4 regions of the Enterobacter sp. K510 genome follow, and region 1 is predicted to be linked to each of the others. Evidence: predicted binding sites of a transcription regulator. Region 1 holds the regulator's gene; each other region holds the start of a gene.

Region 1 (3,971 bases):
ATGAGAACCAGGTGCCGTGACGCCAGTGCCGCTGCCAGATCCACGCCAGCGTAATCCCACGCAGCGCCAGGAAGACGGTTAACGACAGCCACAGGCCATGATTACCGAGCAGCGGTACGGTAAGCAGCGTCAGGGCAAAACCGGCGGCGGCGATGGCCATACTGTTACGCATCTCCGTCCCGCGGGTGGCGCCGATAAACATGCCGTCGAGCAGATAACACCATACCCCCACGATCGGTAAAATCACCTGCCAGCCAAGATAGTGCCCGGCAAGCCGTTGCAGATCCGGCAGGGAGGTCAGCAGCGAAATAATCTGCTCACCGGCCAGCGCGTACACCAGCGCAAACGCCAGCGCCACTATCCCCGACTGCCGACAGGCCGCCTGCCAGACGCTGAGCAACTGGCTGCCATCGCGCGCGCCATAGGCCTGCCCGGAATGGGCCTCAACCGCATAGGCAAAACCATCCAGGGCGTAGGCGGTAAAAGTCAGCAGCGTCATCAGCACGGCGTTCACCGCCACGATGTCGCCACCCAGACGCGCGCCCATCACGGTAATGGAACCAAAGCACAGCTGAAGCAGCAGCGAGCGCAGCATGATGTCGCGGTTAAGCGCCAGCAGCCGCCGTATATTGCCGCGCCAGGCGGTCTTCAGCATCGCCAGGCTGATCCCCCGGCGACGCAACCCGCGCTGCACCATCAGCAGGCCGACCACAAAAGTGGCGTATTCCGCAATAACGGTGGCGAGCGCCGCCCCCTGCACGTTCATGTGCAGCCCCATCACCAGCCATAAATCGAGGGCGATGTTCAGCACATTGCCCACCACCAGCAGCACCACAGGCGCGCGGGCATACTGAATACCCAGCAGCCAGCCGAGCAGCACCAGGTTCGCCAGCGATGCCGGGGCGCTCAGCCAGCGGATCTCCAGAAAACGCCGCGCCTGCTCCAGCACCGCGTCGTTGCCGCCCACAATGTGCAGAGTGAGATTAATCAGCGGGGTCTGAAAGAGGATGATGGCGAAACCGGCGATCAGCGCCAGCAGTAAAGGTTGCACCAGCGCCCGCGCCAGGGCGTGAGGATCTTTTGCGCCAAAGGCCTGGGCGGTAAAGCCGGTGGTACTCATGCGCAGAAAAAGCAGCAGCATAAACAGGAAGCTGGTGGCCATGGCGCCAACCGCCACGCCGCCCAGATAAACCGGGCTGTCGAGATGACCAATGACTGCGGTATCCACTAGCCCCAACAGCGGCACGGTGATATTGGAAAAAATCATCGGCAGCGCAAGACGCCACAACGCTTTGTCGGAAGTCGTCAGAAAGGCCACGTTGAATTACCAGAAGGGAAACGGACGCGCGGCGGCAATCATGATGTTGCCGCCGCGTGGAAAGAAGAGATTAGAGCCACTCACCGTTGCGGATCACGCCGACGGCCAGCCCTTCGATGGTGAAACTCTGCTCGCGCAGGTCAACCACGATAGGAGAAAACTCGCTGTTTTCCGGCAGCAGCTGCACGGTATTACCCTGACGCTTCAGCCGCTTAACGGTCACTTCATCGTCAATACGCGCGACCACGACCTGGCCGTTGCGGGCTTCCTGGGTTTTGTGCACCGCCAGCAGATCGCCGTCCATAATGCCGATATCTTTCATCGACATGCCGCTAACGCGCAGCAGGAAGTCTGCATTGGGTTTAAAGAGATTGGGATCGACCTGATAATGGCCTTCAATGTGTTGCTGCGCCAGCAGCGGTTCACCTGCCGCGACACGCCCGACCAGCGGCAGTCCGTCAACATCTTCAAGCAGTAAACGAATACCGCGGGACGCGCCGGAAACGATCTCCAGTACGCCTTTGCGCGCCAGCGCTTTCAGGTGTTCCTCAGCCGCGTTCGGGGAACGGAACCCCAAGCGCTGCGCGATCTCCGCACGCGTCGGCGGCATGCCTGTCTGGCTGATGTGATCCCGAATGAGATCAAACACCTCTTGCTGCCTGGCCGTTAAAGCTTTCATACCGCCCCCTGGTTGCATATACAGTTATGCTGTGAGTATATACAGGCAAAGTAAAATTTGGAATCGAATTTTGAGCAAAACAGCGGAGTTTGTCGATTTATGCGAGCATTATCGATAATGCGACCACAACAGCATGCCCCAGGTGGCGAGCGCCAGCAGGATGGACATCAGCACCGCCGCCGAGCCCATATCCTTTGCGCGCCCGGAAAGTTCATGAAAATCCGTGCCGATACGGTCCACCACCGCTTCAATCGCGCTGTTCAGAATTTCCACTATCATTACCAGCGCTACCGAGCCGATCAGCAGCACGCGCGTGATAGCGTCCACGTCCAGCCAGCAGGCAATGGCAATCGCCAGGATCACCGCTACCGCTTCCTGACGAAACGCCGCTTCGTTGATCCAGGCGGCGCGAACGCCTTTCCAGGAGTACCCTGCTGCTTTTATGATGCGAGTAAACCCAGTGGTATTATTGGCCATCAAAAGAACCTTTTTATGTAATTAGCGTCAATGTCTATGCAAGCAGACCTTGGTACAACAGAATTTACGCGCGCTTTCTGATATTCTTGCGGCGCAACAGGATTATTAACCAGAGGCTTCACATCGTATATGTCCGGCTGGCCACGAATTTACTACAAATTACTTAATTTACCATTAGGCGCGTTGGTAAAAAGCAAGCCCATTCCGGCAGAACCTGCCCAGGAACTGGGACTTGATACCTCACGCCCTATTATGTACGTCTTACCGTACAACTCGAAGGCAGATTTACTGACCCTGCGCGCGCAGTGTCTGGCAAACGATCTGCCCGATCCGCTGGAGCCACTCGAAATCGACGGCACGCTGCTGCCGCGCTATATCTTTATTCACAGCGGGCCCCGCGTGTTCACCTGGTACACGCCGAAGGAAGAGTCGATCAAGCTGTTCCATGATTACCTCGATCTGCACCGCAGCCACCCCGATCTGGACGTGCAAATGGTACCGGTGTCGGTGATGTTTGGCCGCTCGCCGGGTCGAGAGAAAGGCGAGGTCAACCCGCCGCTGCGTATGCTGAACGGCGTACAGAAATTCTTTGCTATCTCCTGGCTGGGACGCGACAGCTTTGTGCGCTTCTCGCCGCCGGTTTCGCTGCGCCGCATGGCCACCGAACATGGCACTGACAAAATTATCGCCCAGAAACTGGCGCGTGTCGCGCGGATGCATTTTGCCCGCCAGCGTCTGGCCGCGGTCGGCCCGCGCCTGCCTGCGCGTCAGGATCTGTTCAATAAATTGCTGGCCTCAAAAGCCATTGCCCGCGCGGTGGAAGACGAAGCGCGCAGCAAAAAGATCTCCCATGAAAAGGCACAGCAAAATGCCGTCGCCCTGATGGAAGAGATTGCGGCGAACTTCTCCTATGAAATGATCCGCGTCTCTGACCGCATTCTGAGCTTTACCTGGAACCGGCTGTATCAGGGGATCAACGTCCACAACGCCGAGCGCGTGCGTCAGTTGGCCCACGACGGTCACGAGATCGTCTATGTGCCCTGCCACCGCAGCCACATGGATTATCTGCTGCTCTCCTACGTGCTTTACCACCAGGGGCTGGTGCCGCCGCATATCGCCGCCGGTATTAACCTGAACTTCTGGCCCGCCGGGCCGATTTTCCGCCGCCTGGGCGCGTTCTTTATCCGTCGTACCTTCAAGGGCAACAAGCTCTATTCCACGGTGTTCCGTGAGTATCTCGGCGAGCTGTTCAGCCGGGGTTATTCGGTGGAGTACTTTGTGGAAGGCGGTCGTTCCCGTACCGGGCGTCTGCTCGATCCGAAGACCGGCACCCTGTCGATGACCCTTCAGGCGATGTTACGCGGCGGCACCCGTCCTATTACGTTAGTGCCGATTTACATCGGCTACGAGCACGTGATGGAAGTGGGCACTTACGCCAAAGAGCTGCGCGGCGCGACCAAAGAGAAAGAGAACCTGATGCAGATGGTGCGTGGCTTA
Region 2 (3,971 bases), on a different contig from region 1:
GTTTATTTGCTAACCCTGCAACCTGTACATTTCTTTTACAGGTCTATGTCAAGGAGACTTATCGTGTCTGAACTGTCTCAATTATCTCCACAGCCGCTGTGGGATATTTTTGCCAAAATCTGTTCCATTCCGCATCCTTCTTATCATGAAGAACAACTCGCCGCGCACATTATGGGCTGGGCGCAGGAGAAAGGCCTGTTTGCCGAGAGCGACAGCGTCGGTAATATCCTGATCCGTAAACCGGCTACCGCCGGTATGGAAAACCGTAAAGCGGTTGTGCTTCAGGCGCACCTCGATATGGTGCCGCAGAAAAACAACGACACCGTGCATGATTTCACCAAAGATCCGATCCAGCCTTATATCGATGGCGAGTGGGTAAAAGCGCGCGGCACCACGCTGGGCGCGGATAACGGTATTGGCATGGCCTCTGCGCTGGCGGTGCTGGCTGACGACAGCGTGGCGCACGGCCCGCTGGAAGTGCTGCTGACCATGACCGAAGAAGCCGGGATGGACGGCGCCTTTGGTTTGCAGGCGAACTGGCTGCAGGCAGACATTCTGATCAACACCGACTCTGAAGAAGAGGGTGAGATCTACATGGGCTGCGCGGGCGGGATTGATTTTATCTCCACCCTGCCGCTGTCCCGTGAAGCCATCCCGGCGGGTTTCCAGACCTTTAAGCTGACGCTGAAAGGCCTGAAAGGCGGTCACTCCGGCGGCGATATTCACCTCGGCCTGGGCAACGCCAACAAACTGCTGGCCCGCTTCCTGGCCGGTCACGCGAAAGCGCTGGATCTGCGTCTTGTGGATTTCAACGGCGGTACGCTGCGTAACGCCATCCCGCGTGAAGCTTTCGCCACCGTTGCCGTGTCTGCTGACAAAGCTGATGAGCTGAAAACCCTGGCGAGCACTTACCTCGACATTCTGAAAAACGAGCTGGAAGCGAAAGAGAAGAACCTGAACGTGGTTCTGGAAGCGACCACCACGGATAAAGCCGCGCTGACCAGCCAGTCCCGCGATGCGTTCGTGCAGCTGCTGAATGCCACCCCGAACGGCGTGATCCGCAACTCTGACGTGGCAAAAGGCGTGGTGGAAACCTCGCTGAACGTTGGCGTGGTGACCATGCAGGACGACAGCGCAGAGATCATCTGTCTGATCCGTTCGCTGATCGACAGCGGTAAAGAGTATGTGGTCAGCATGCTGGAATCCCTCGGGACGCTGGCTGGCGCGAAAACTTCCGCCAAAGGCAGCTACCCAGGCTGGCAGCCGGACGCCAGTTCGCCGGTGATGGCGCTGGTACGCGAAACCTATCAGCGTCTGTTCGATAAGACGCCGAACATTCAGGTGATCCATGCGGGCCTGGAATGTGGTCTGTTCAAAAAACCATATCCGGATATGGATATGGTATCTATCGGGCCAACCATTACCGGACCGCACTCGCCGGATGAGCAGGTGCATATTGAAAGCGTGGGCCAGTACTGGACGCTGCTCACTGAACTGCTGAAGGCGATCCCGGTTAAGTCGTAAGCTTTGTGATAAACGCCCGGCGGCGCTTCGCTTGCCGGGCCTACAACAGCTCGCCCGTGCAATGTTGTACGGGATTGCCGGGCCTGCATGAACACTGTAGGCCGGGTAAGCGCAGCGCCACCCGGCACGTTTCCCCCAATTAAAGCCCCAGCACCAGTTGCCGCTCCAGCTGTGGATCGAGCAGCGTAACGTGCAGCCCCACCAGTCTGACGCCCCGCCCTCCCCGCCGTTCATCCCAGGTTTTTCTGGCGATGGCGAGCAAATCGGCTTTGTTTAAGCACGGCCAGACGTGCTCCTGGGTGGTGAGCTGAAAATCGTTGAATTTTAACTTCACCCCCTGACGGGCAATGCGCAGATCCGGTTTAACCTTTGCCAGCCGCCGCTCCAGCTCATCATAAAGAAAATCAATCTGCGCTTCGCATTCTGACCACTCATGAATATCGTCTGCCAGCGTGCGCTCCACGCCGACCGATTTGCGTAACCGCTCGCTGGTGATCTCCCGCTCGTCGATCCCCTGGCTGCGCTCCCACAGCACACGGCCAAATTTGCCAAAGCGCTTGAGCAGCATAGCGAGATCGGCGCGCTGTACGTCTTCGCAGGTGCGCAATCCCAGCTTTTCCAGCTTCGCCGCCGATACTTTGCCGACGCCGGGGATTTTCGATAAGGGTAACGTGCGCAGAAACTGCGACACCTCGTTCGGGGTGATGACGTACTGACCGTTGGGCTTGTTAAGATCGGAGGCAATTTTCGCCAGAAACTTTACCGGCGCAATGCCAGCCGAGGCAGTGAGCTGAAGTTCATCAAAAATGGCCTGGCGGATCTGCCGGGCCATCAGCGTGGCCGAGCCCTGACAGTGCACGCTGTCGGTGACATCCAGATAGGCTTCATCAAGGGAAAGGGGTTCAACGTGCGAAGTGTAACGGGCAAAAATCTCCCGGATATGCGCGGAAGCTTCTTTATAGGCATCGAAACGACCGGGTAACAGGGTGAGATGCGGGCAAAGCTTCAGGGCCATCGCCGTGGGCATGGCGCTGCGCACGCCAAATTTGCGCGCCGGATAGTTGGCAGTGCTGATCACGCCGCGTCTTTCCCGGCTGCCGCCGATGGCGAGGGGAATATCACGCAGCGCGGGGTTGTCGCGCATTTCCACTGCTGCGAAAAAGCAGTCCATATCAACGTGTATTATTTTACGCATCGCAGACCCTCACCCATACTGGATAAGTATACAGCCTTACTGCCGTTTATGAGAAGCAGTTGTAATGATTTTGTGAGCAATGAGATAATCAATAGCAATGGCGCAATTAAACATAGTGTAAACGCGCTTATCCGGACTTGCGAAAAACTACCGGGGTGCTAATGTGAGCGCTCCTGACACAGATTAGTCTGATTTCGGATCCCTTTTGCCGTCCTGGCAATGTGAATTACGTTTTATCAAGGAACCAGCAGTATGCGCAAAATCGCATTATTTCTTGCGATGCTTTTGATCCCGTGCGTCTCGTTTGCCGGGCTGCTTAGCAGCAACAGTTCAACCACGCCGGTCAGCAAAGAGTACAAACAGCAGTTGATGGGGTCGCCGGTTTACATCCAGATCTTCAAAGAAGAACGCACCCTTGATCTCTACGTCAAAATGGGCGAGCAGTATCAGCTTCTTGATAGTTATAAGATCTGTAACTATTCAGGCGGTCTGGGACCGAAACAGCGTCAGGGCGATTTCAAAAGTCCGGAAGGCTTTTATAACGTTCAGCGCAGCCAGCTGAAGCCGGACAGCCGCTTCTATAAGGCGATCAATATCGGTTTCCCGAACGCCTACGATCGTGCTCACGGTTATGAAGGCAAATACCTGATGATCCATGGCGCCTGTGTCTCTGTCGGCTGCTATGCGATGACCGATTCCGGCATTGATGAGATCTTCCAGTTTGTGACCGGCGCGCTGATTTTTGGTCAGCAAAGCGTGCAGGTGAGCATTTACCCGTTCCGCATGACCGACGCCAATATGGCGCGTCATAAATATTCTTACTATGCCGATTTCTGGAAGCAGCTGAAGCCGGGATATGACTATTTCGCCGCAACCCATCAACCGCCTGTTGTGTCGGTGGTGGACGGGCGTTACGTGGTGAGCAAGCCGATCGCTAAAGGCGCTGTGCAGCCTCAGCTGGCGTCAAACTACACGCTCCCCGAGGCAAAATAAGACCCACTCACCTGGCATGATTTTGTGCCAGGTTTCATTGCCGGTTAACGGCTGAGTGGCGATAACAGTAACCACATCATTCGGTGTGGTTTCTTTCTGGAAGTCGATCTCCACGTCCTGATCCAGCAGCGTCGCCACGCCAAAGGGCGCGCGCCTTGTGATCCAGAACAGATTAGTCGAGCAGTAGGCCATCACGTAGCGCCCGTCCGACAGCAGCATGTTAAACACGCCCTTCTCACGCAACTCTTCCGCCAGCGTC
Region 3 (3,971 bases), on a different contig from region 1:
GCCACTGGCCGTCACCACGTCGACGTGGGCCAGATCCGCGATAATCTCGGCATCAAAGCCTATATGATCACCTCCAACGGTGCGCGTGTGCATGATACCGATGGCAATCTGGTCTTCACTCATAACCTGGATCGCGATATTGCCAGCGACCTGTTTGGCGTGGTGCATGCTAATCCGGATATTCTCACCAACGTTTATCGTGACGACGAGTGGTTTATTAACCGTCATCGTCCCGATGAAATGCGTTTTTTCAAAGAGGCGGTTTTCAGCTATTCCCTCTTTGAGCCAGGCCTGCTGGACGCCGACAACGTCAGCAAAATTTTCTTCAGCTGCGAAAGCCACGAAAAGCTGCTGCCGCTGGAGCAGGCGATCAACGCCCGCTGGGGCGATCGCGTGAACGTGAGTTTTTCCACGCTTACCTGTCTGGAAGTGATGGCGGGCGGCGTCTCGAAAGGGCATGCGCTGGAAGCGGTATCCAAAGCGATGGGCTATGGCTTACAGGATTGCATCGCCTTCGGCGACGGCATGAACGATGCGGAAATGCTCTCGATGGCCGGTAAAGGCTGCATTATGGCGAACGCGCACCAGCGCCTGAAAGATCTGCATCCGGAACTGGAAGTCATCGGCACCAACGCCGACAACGCCGTCCCCAATTATCTGCGTAAACTGTTTCTCGATTGATTAAATAGTAATCAGTTGTCAACCATGAAGTCCGCTACAATGAGTGCTCATTAATCAAAGAGACATTCATTGTGGCGTTACTGATCATCACCACCGTTCTGTGGGCGTTTTCCTTCAGCCTGTTTGGCGAATACCTTGCCGGTCACGTTGACAGCTATTTCGCCGTGCTGGTGCGCGTCGGCCTCGCGGCGCTGGTCTTTTTACCTTTTCTGCGCACCCGCGGGCACGATCTGAAAACCATTGCGCTCTATATGCTGGTGGGCGCCATGCAGCTCGGCATCATGTATATGCTGAGCTTCCATGCTTATCTGTACCTGACGGTTTCGGAACTGCTGCTGTTCACCGTGCTCACGCCGCTGTACATCACCCTGATTTATGATCTGATGAGCAAGCGCCGCCTGCGCTGGGGCTATGCATTTAGCGCCCTGCTGGCGGTGATTGGCGCGGGAATCATCCGTTACGATCAGGTCACCGATCACTTCTGGATGGGCCTGCTGCTGGTGCAGCTGTCAAACATCAGCTTTGCGCTGGGAATGGTGGGCTATAAACGCCTGATGGAAACCCGTCCGATGCCGCAGCATAACGCCTTTGCCTGGTTCTATATGGGCGCGTTCGTGGTGGCGGCGATCGCCTGGTTTATGATGGGCAACGCGCAGAAATTACCGGAAACCACGCTGCAATGGGGCATTCTGGTGTTTCTTGGCGTGGCAGCCTCCGGCATTGGCTACTTCATGTGGAACTATGGCGCCACACAGGTGGATGCGGGCACGCTGGGCATCATGAACAATATGCATGTGCCCGCCGGTCTGCTGGTTAACCTGGCGATCTGGCATCAGCAGCCGCACTGGCCCAGCTTTATCATTGGTGGGTCGGTGATAGTGGCTTCGCTGTGGGTGCATCGCCGGTGGGTCGCTCCGCGCTCCGCACAAAAGGAAGATGATCGCAGGCATGGTTCCGCGCTGAGCGAATAAAGGCTTCCGTTACCGGCTGACGCTGCTCGCCATCGCGCACGGCGGCGTACAGCCGGCTCCACAGTCCCTCGCCCAGGGTTTTGGTCACGATCAGGCCCTGGCGCTCAAAACTCTCCACCACCCAGTGCGGCAGCGCCGCGATGCCCATTTTTGCCGCTACCATCTGGATCAGCAGCAGCGTGTTATCGACGCTTTTCAGCGCCGGGGTGATGCCTGCCGGTTGCAGGAAATGCCGCCAGATATCCAGCCGGCTGCGCTGCACCGGATAAATCAGCAGCGTTTCGCAGGCTAAATCTTCCGGCGTAATACGCGCTTTTGCCGCCAGCGGATGATCCGGGGCCAGCACCAGCCGCACTTCAAAATCAAACATCGGTGAATAGTGCAGACCGCTGCGCGGCAGAATATCGGAGGTCAGCACCACGTCCAGTTCCCCCTGTTGCAGCGCGGGCTGGGGATCGAAGGTCACGCCGGATTTGAAATCCATCTCCACCTGCGGCCATTTCGCGCGGAAATTTTCCAGCGCCGGGGTCAGCCACTGAATGCAGCTGTGGCATTCAATGGCAATGCGCAGCGTCGTCTGCTGCGGCTCGTTGCAGTCCTGAAGCGCCCGGCTGATTTGCGGCAGTACCTGATTCGCCAGCTGTAACAGGATCTCGCCCTGCGGCGTAAAGCGCAGCGGCTGACTCTTACGCACAAATAACCGAAAGCCAAGGCGCTGCTCCAGATCGCTGAACTGGTGGGAGAGGGCGGATTGCGTCTGATGCAGCGTGGCTGCCGCCGCCGCCAGCGATCCGCTATTCCGTAACGCCTGTAGCGTTTTCAGATGTTTAATCTCGATCATGAAAGTCCTTCACTCCGGCATGAACAATTTGCGCTTGAGGAATATACAGTAACTGCCAATTATAGATGTGTAAACATCTGGACGGCTAAAAATCCAATGTCTTTTAAATTTATGGTGCGTTGGCTGCGTTCACTCACCCCGGTCACTTACTGATGTGAGCTCCCGGGGATGAGCAAACTTGCCGCCTTCCCTAAATTCAAAATCCACAGGATTTATAATTCATTAGAGGAAGAAATTATGACAATCCGCAACCACACCCTCGGTTTCCCTCGCGTTGGCCTGCGTCGCGAGCTGAAAAAAGCGCAAGAAAGCTACTGGGCGGGTAACACCAACCGTGAAGAATTACTGGCGGTGGGACGCGAACTGCGCGCCCGCCACTGGGATCAACAAAAACAGGCGGGCATTGACTTGCTGCCGGTGGGCGATTTCGCCTGGTACGACCATGTTCTGACCACCAGCCTGCTGCTCGGCAACGTGCCGGCTCGTCATCAGAACAACGATGGATCCGTCGACATCGACACCCTGTTCCGCATTGGCCGTGGCCGTGCGCCGACCGGCGAACCGGCTGCGGCCGCAGAAATGACCAAATGGTTTAACACCAACTATCACTACATGGTGCCGGAATTCACCAAAGGCCAGCAGTTCAAACTCACCTGGACGCAGCTGCTGGAAGAGGTGGATGAAGCGCTGGCATTGGGCCATAACGTCAAACCTGTGCTGCTGGGGCCGGTGACGTACCTGTGGCTCGGCAAAGTGAAAGGCGAGCAGTTTGATCGTCTGAGCCTGCTGGACGATATTCTGCCGGTCTATCAGCAGGTGCTGGGCGAGCTGGCGAAACGCGGCGTTGAGTGGGTGCAGATTGACGAACCGGCGCTGGTGCTGGAGCTGCCGCAGGCGTGGCTGGACGCGTTCAAACCGGCCTACGATGCCCTAACCGGACAGGTCAAACTGCTGCTGACCACCTATTTTGAAGGCGTGACGCCCAACCTCGACACCATCACGGCACTGCCGGTGCAGGGGCTGCATGTGGATCTGGTACACGGCAAGGATGACGTCAATGAACTGCATCGCCGTCTGCCGTCCGACTGGCTGCTGTCCGCCGGTTTAATTAATGGCCGTAACGTCTGGCGTGCCGATCTGACAGAGAAATATGCGCAGATCCAGCCGATTGTCGGTAAACGCGATCTGTGGGTGGCGTCGTCCTGCTCGCTGCTGCACAGCCCAATCGATCTCTCGGTGGAAACCCGTCTTGATGCAGAAGTTAAAAGCTGGTTCGCCTTTGCGCTACAAAAATGTGAAGAACTGGCGCTGCTGCGCGATGCGCTGAACAGCGGCGATACGGCAAAACTGACAGAATGGAGCGCCCCGATCCAGGCGCGTCGCAGTTCAGCGCGGGTACATAACCCCGCCGTGGAGCAGCGTCTGGCGGCCATCACCCCGCAGGACAGCCAGCGCCAGAGTGCTTATGCAGAACGCGC
Region 4 (3,971 bases), on a different contig from region 1:
GATTGAACAACACATGAATGCGGCTTTAATGAATCGCATGAAGCAGACCATTCGCGCCCGCCGCAAACGTCATTTTAATGCCGAGCACCAGCACACCCGTAAAAAATCCATCGATCTGGAATTTATGGTCTGGCAGCGTCTGGCAGGGCTGGCTCAGCGCCGGGGAAAAACGCTCTCAGAAACCATTGTGCAACTGATTGAAGACGCCGAACACAAAGAGAAATACGCCAGTAAAATGTCGACGCTTAAGCACGATTTGCAGGCGCTGTTGGGCAAAGAATAAACCCGCGATATTTTTCGCGCCGGATCGCAGGCAATAAAAAACCCCGCAGCGCGGGGTTTTTTTAAGACGTAAACTTAAGCCTGTGGCTGAGTTACAACGTCTTTGATACCTTTAACTTCGATCTCAACGCGACGATCCGGAGCCAGGCAATCGATCAGCGCAGGGCGCGCTTTCACGTTGTCACAGGTGCTGCCGGTAACCGGGTTAGATTCGCCCATACCACGAGCAGAGATCTTGTTGGACGGGATACCTTTAGAGATCAGGTAGTCAACAACAGACTGAGCACGTTTCTCGGACAGACCCTGGTTGTAAGCGTCAGAACCGATGCGGTCGGTGAAGCCCAGAACAACTACGGAACCGTCTTTCGGATCCAGGTTGCTCAGCTGGGAGTACATCTGATCCAGAGCCTGCTGGCCTTCTGGTTTCAGAGTCGCTTTGTTGAAGTTGAACAGTACGTCAGACTTCAGGGTGAAGTGCTTGGTGGATACCTGCGGAGCCGGAGCCGGGGCCGGAGCAACTACCGGAGCAACGTCTTCCTGCTGACCGAAGCGGTAAGAAACACCTAAGCTCAGCAGACCGTTGTCCTGACGGCTACCAACAGTTTGCGCGTCGCCGATGTTGTTAACCCACTGGTATTCCAGACGGGTAGCGACGTCACGGGTAACTGCCCACTCAACACCACCAGCGAATACCGGGGAAACACCGGTGTCGTGGTCTTTAGTACGAGTGCCATCAGCAAGATGTGATTTGGAGTCTGCACGCCAAACCATACCACCCAGACGGGTGTAAACGTCCAGATCGTCAGCTACCGGGTAGCTCAGTTTGGTAGTCAGCTGAACGCCTTGAGCTTTGAACGCACCGTTTTCGGTGTCGCCTTTATAGGCTTCGCGGCCCAGCCAGTCGTAACCCAGTTCAAAACCAACGTACGGGTTAACCTGATAGCCACCGAACGCACCAGCACCCAGCTGGTCATTACGGGTCGGGCCGTCGTTGTTGATGAAACCAGTGTCGTGGAATTGGGACCAGCCCAGTTTACCACCGGCATACCAGGTATTATCTTTCGGAGCGGCCTGCGCTACAGTAGCGAAGCCAGCCAGTGCCACTGCAATCGCGATAGCTGTCTTTTTCATTTTTTGCGCCTCGTTATCATCCAAAATTCGCCATGAATTTCTCGCCAGAGAAAACACGGTTTAAATCCTTCACCGGGGGTATTGCTCTAAGTATCTCTACCGATATCTTCGGTTTATGCCGAGCACCCCTGGCGATGTAAAGTCTACAACGTAGTTGGAAACTTACAAGTGTGAAGTCCGTCAGGCATATGAAAAAAAAAGCTTTCTGCGTGCATTATTTAACATTTATGACGAGAATATAATCAATGCAAAACAGCGCAAACCGCACCAGACAGGCATTGCAGCACGATTTCGCTTAAGAACCGGTCAGCCCAGGAATTCACAAAAAAAATCCCAGGAATTATCTTAAACTGGCTTAATGATACAAATTTGAGTGAATTTTTAGCCCGGAAAGCTGTCTTGTGGCGTGAGGATCCCTCCGCACGGGACGCATAATAAAGCCCATCGCATTACCTTCTTCAGCCGCCTGAACCAGACGCTGATGTTCATCATCCGTCAGTTCTTCTGTATGCCAGCCGATAACAACACTGTAATTGCCGGTGCGTAACGCTCTGATCATGGATTCCAGGGTATCATCCGGAGAAAGCTGGCTGATCTGCATCAGTTTGGTCAACGGCAGCCCTGCCGCCTGAACCCACTGACGGCTTAATTTTTGCTGCGGAGTTAACCATAGCTGCCAGCGCGACTGCTGGCCGAGCTGTTGCAGAAGGGGCAGTAACAGCAACTGCGTCATGCCGGGCTGGTCTTCACGATAAACCACTTCGCTGATAAGGCCAGTCGAGTCGCCAGCCGGTTTTGCCTGTGTGCGGTTGCCCGTCATAGCGTTAAGTGTTGATGCACGATTAGCGTAGCCTGAAGTGTACATAATCAATCCAGCCCTGATAGTTACTGTATGGATGTACAGTAACTCCTGGACGTACAAAGATCAACCTCAATTTCTGAAAGCACCTCGCAAATTTGCGGGATAACTGATGTCCGTTAAAAAATCATCTTGCCCACCGCGGACAACTTCCCTATGTTCCTCATTAACGGATCCGTTACTACCAGAAGATGCCTTTATGCCATGATTTTAAAGGAATAATCATGAAAGATATGTCTTATCAACGGATCCATGAATCACGTGAATACCTCTCAGAGCTGGGTACTATTCGCCATCGAACGCTGTTCGGCGGTTACAGTCTTTCCGTTGATGATACGGTGTTCGCCATGGTGGCAAAGGGGGAGCTCTACCTTCGCGCCTGTGAGCAAAGTGCAGAATACCGCGCGCAACATCCGGCTCCGTTATTGACGATGATGAAAAGGGGCAGGCCAGTAGTACTGAACTATTACCGCGTTGATGACAGCTTGTGGCACGACAGGGATACGCTGATGAAGCTTTCCACCTGGTCGCTTGCCGCCGCGTGGAAAGAAAAGATGCAGCGCCTCTGCAAGCCCCGGCTTAAAGATCTACCGAACCTGAATTTTCAGCTGGAGATGCTGCTATGGGAAGCGGGCGTGACGGATGTCCTCACGCTGAAAAAACTGGGCGCTAAAGCGTGCTGGGTCCGGCTACGCACGCTTAATACACATCTGGGCGTTAACGTATTGCTGGCGCTGGAGGGAGCCATCGAAGGGATGCATCAGGCCGCGCTCCCGGCGCAGCAGCGCCAGGCATTGACGACATGGTTTACAGAGTTTGAGGCGGAGCACCGGAAACATCAGCGGACAACCTGACGCTGCAATCGGCTGATTTCAGGAAGCAGCGCTACCACCAAGCCGATCTGCTGTAAAACCAGTGGTTCTTTACTGTCCGGACGGGAATCCACCTGCGTAATGCGATCGGCCAGCTGTGCCAGCGTTTTCTGGACTCGTTCTTCATCAGCGGGGGCGTGGTGTAACGCGTCGTCAACGTAGCACACCGCGTCGTCCAGCAGAGTGAGGATCTCAGCAGAAGTCAGTTTTTCCCGGTGCGCGCCCAGCGCGGAAATGTAGCTGGTAAAAGTGTGGTTGAGGCACAACAGACGGAATGCGGCATCGCGCAGTTCCGTTGACGCGCCTGGCTCTGTTGACATATTGGATACCACCGACGCCAGTTCGGCATCGCGGTTATGGGCATCGCGCCTTGCAATACGGTACGCCATGCGGTTATCACGTCCCTGGTGATACTGCTCAAGGATAGCGTCAAGGTAGCGGCAGTTCGCATCAATGGCCCGTTCCAGCACGCGTGGAAGATTACGAAAACGCCAGTCCGGCCAGATAAAGCTCACCGCAGCCCAGGCAATCGCACAGCCGATAAGGGTGTCAATAATACGCGGAATGGCAACTTCAAAGCCTTCCCCGAGCAGATTAAAGCACAGCAGTACCAGCAGGGTAATAAACATGGTGGCATGGGCGTACTGCACATTGCGGAAGGCGAAGAACAGCACGCCGGTAATGACGATCAAAATCAGTTGCCCTTCAATGGACGGCACAAAATAGAGCACCGGCAGGCCAATCGCCACGCCCACCAGCGTGCCGATAATACGCAGCGCCAGACGGTGCCGGGTGGCGTTGTAGTTGGGCTGGCAGACAAAGAGGCT

What was found. The regulator LexA, encoded in region 1, represses DNA repair genes until DNA is damaged. The targets are predictions, from matches to a motif close to TNCTGTATGTACATACAGNA.
Region 2: the regulator LexA is predicted to act here: its motif matches at 2,736-2,755, upstream of dinB (DNA polymerase IV).
Region 3: the regulator LexA is predicted to act here: its motif matches at 2,525-2,544, upstream of metR (HTH-type transcriptional regulator MetR).
Region 4: the regulator LexA is predicted to act here: its motif matches at 2,300-2,319, upstream of sulA (SOS-induced cell division inhibitor SulA).

The regions. Positions count from the first base shown of each region.
Region 1 covers NZ_JBNRLQ010000009.1:34,001-37,971, reverse strand. The annotation lists gene dinF (MATE family efflux transporter DinF) at 1-1,318, opposite strand, end outside; gene lexA (transcriptional repressor LexA) at 1,389-1,997, opposite strand; gene ACQUTD_RS16040 (diacylglycerol kinase) at 2,106-2,474, opposite strand; gene plsB (glycerol-3-phosphate 1-O-acyltransferase PlsB) at 2,604-3,971, shown strand, end outside.
Region 2 covers NZ_JBNRLQ010000003.1:476,061-480,031, forward strand. The annotation lists gene pepD (cytosol nonspecific dipeptidase) at 64-1,524, shown strand; gene dinB (DNA polymerase IV) at 1,664-2,719, opposite strand; gene dpaA (peptidoglycan meso-diaminopimelic acid protein amidase) at 2,972-3,712, shown strand; gene ACQUTD_RS07690 (class II glutamine amidotransferase) at 3,683-3,971, opposite strand, start outside.
Region 3 covers NZ_JBNRLQ010000005.1:209,499-213,469, forward strand. The annotation lists gene yigL (sugar/pyridoxal phosphate phosphatase YigL) at 1-681, shown strand, start outside; gene ACQUTD_RS10745 (carboxylate/amino acid/amine transporter) at 753-1,652, shown strand; gene metR (HTH-type transcriptional regulator MetR) at 1,540-2,493, opposite strand; gene metE (5-methyltetrahydropteroyltriglutamate--homocysteine S-methyltransferase) at 2,731-3,971, shown strand, end outside.
Region 4 covers NZ_JBNRLQ010000004.1:63,015-66,985, forward strand. The annotation lists gene matP (macrodomain Ter protein MatP) at 1-283, shown strand, start outside; gene ompA (porin OmpA) at 358-1,413, opposite strand; gene sulA (SOS-induced cell division inhibitor SulA) at 1,769-2,278, opposite strand; gene ACQUTD_RS08070 (TfoX/Sxy family DNA transformation protein) at 2,497-3,126, shown strand; gene yccS (YccS family putative transporter) at 3,111-3,971, opposite strand, start outside.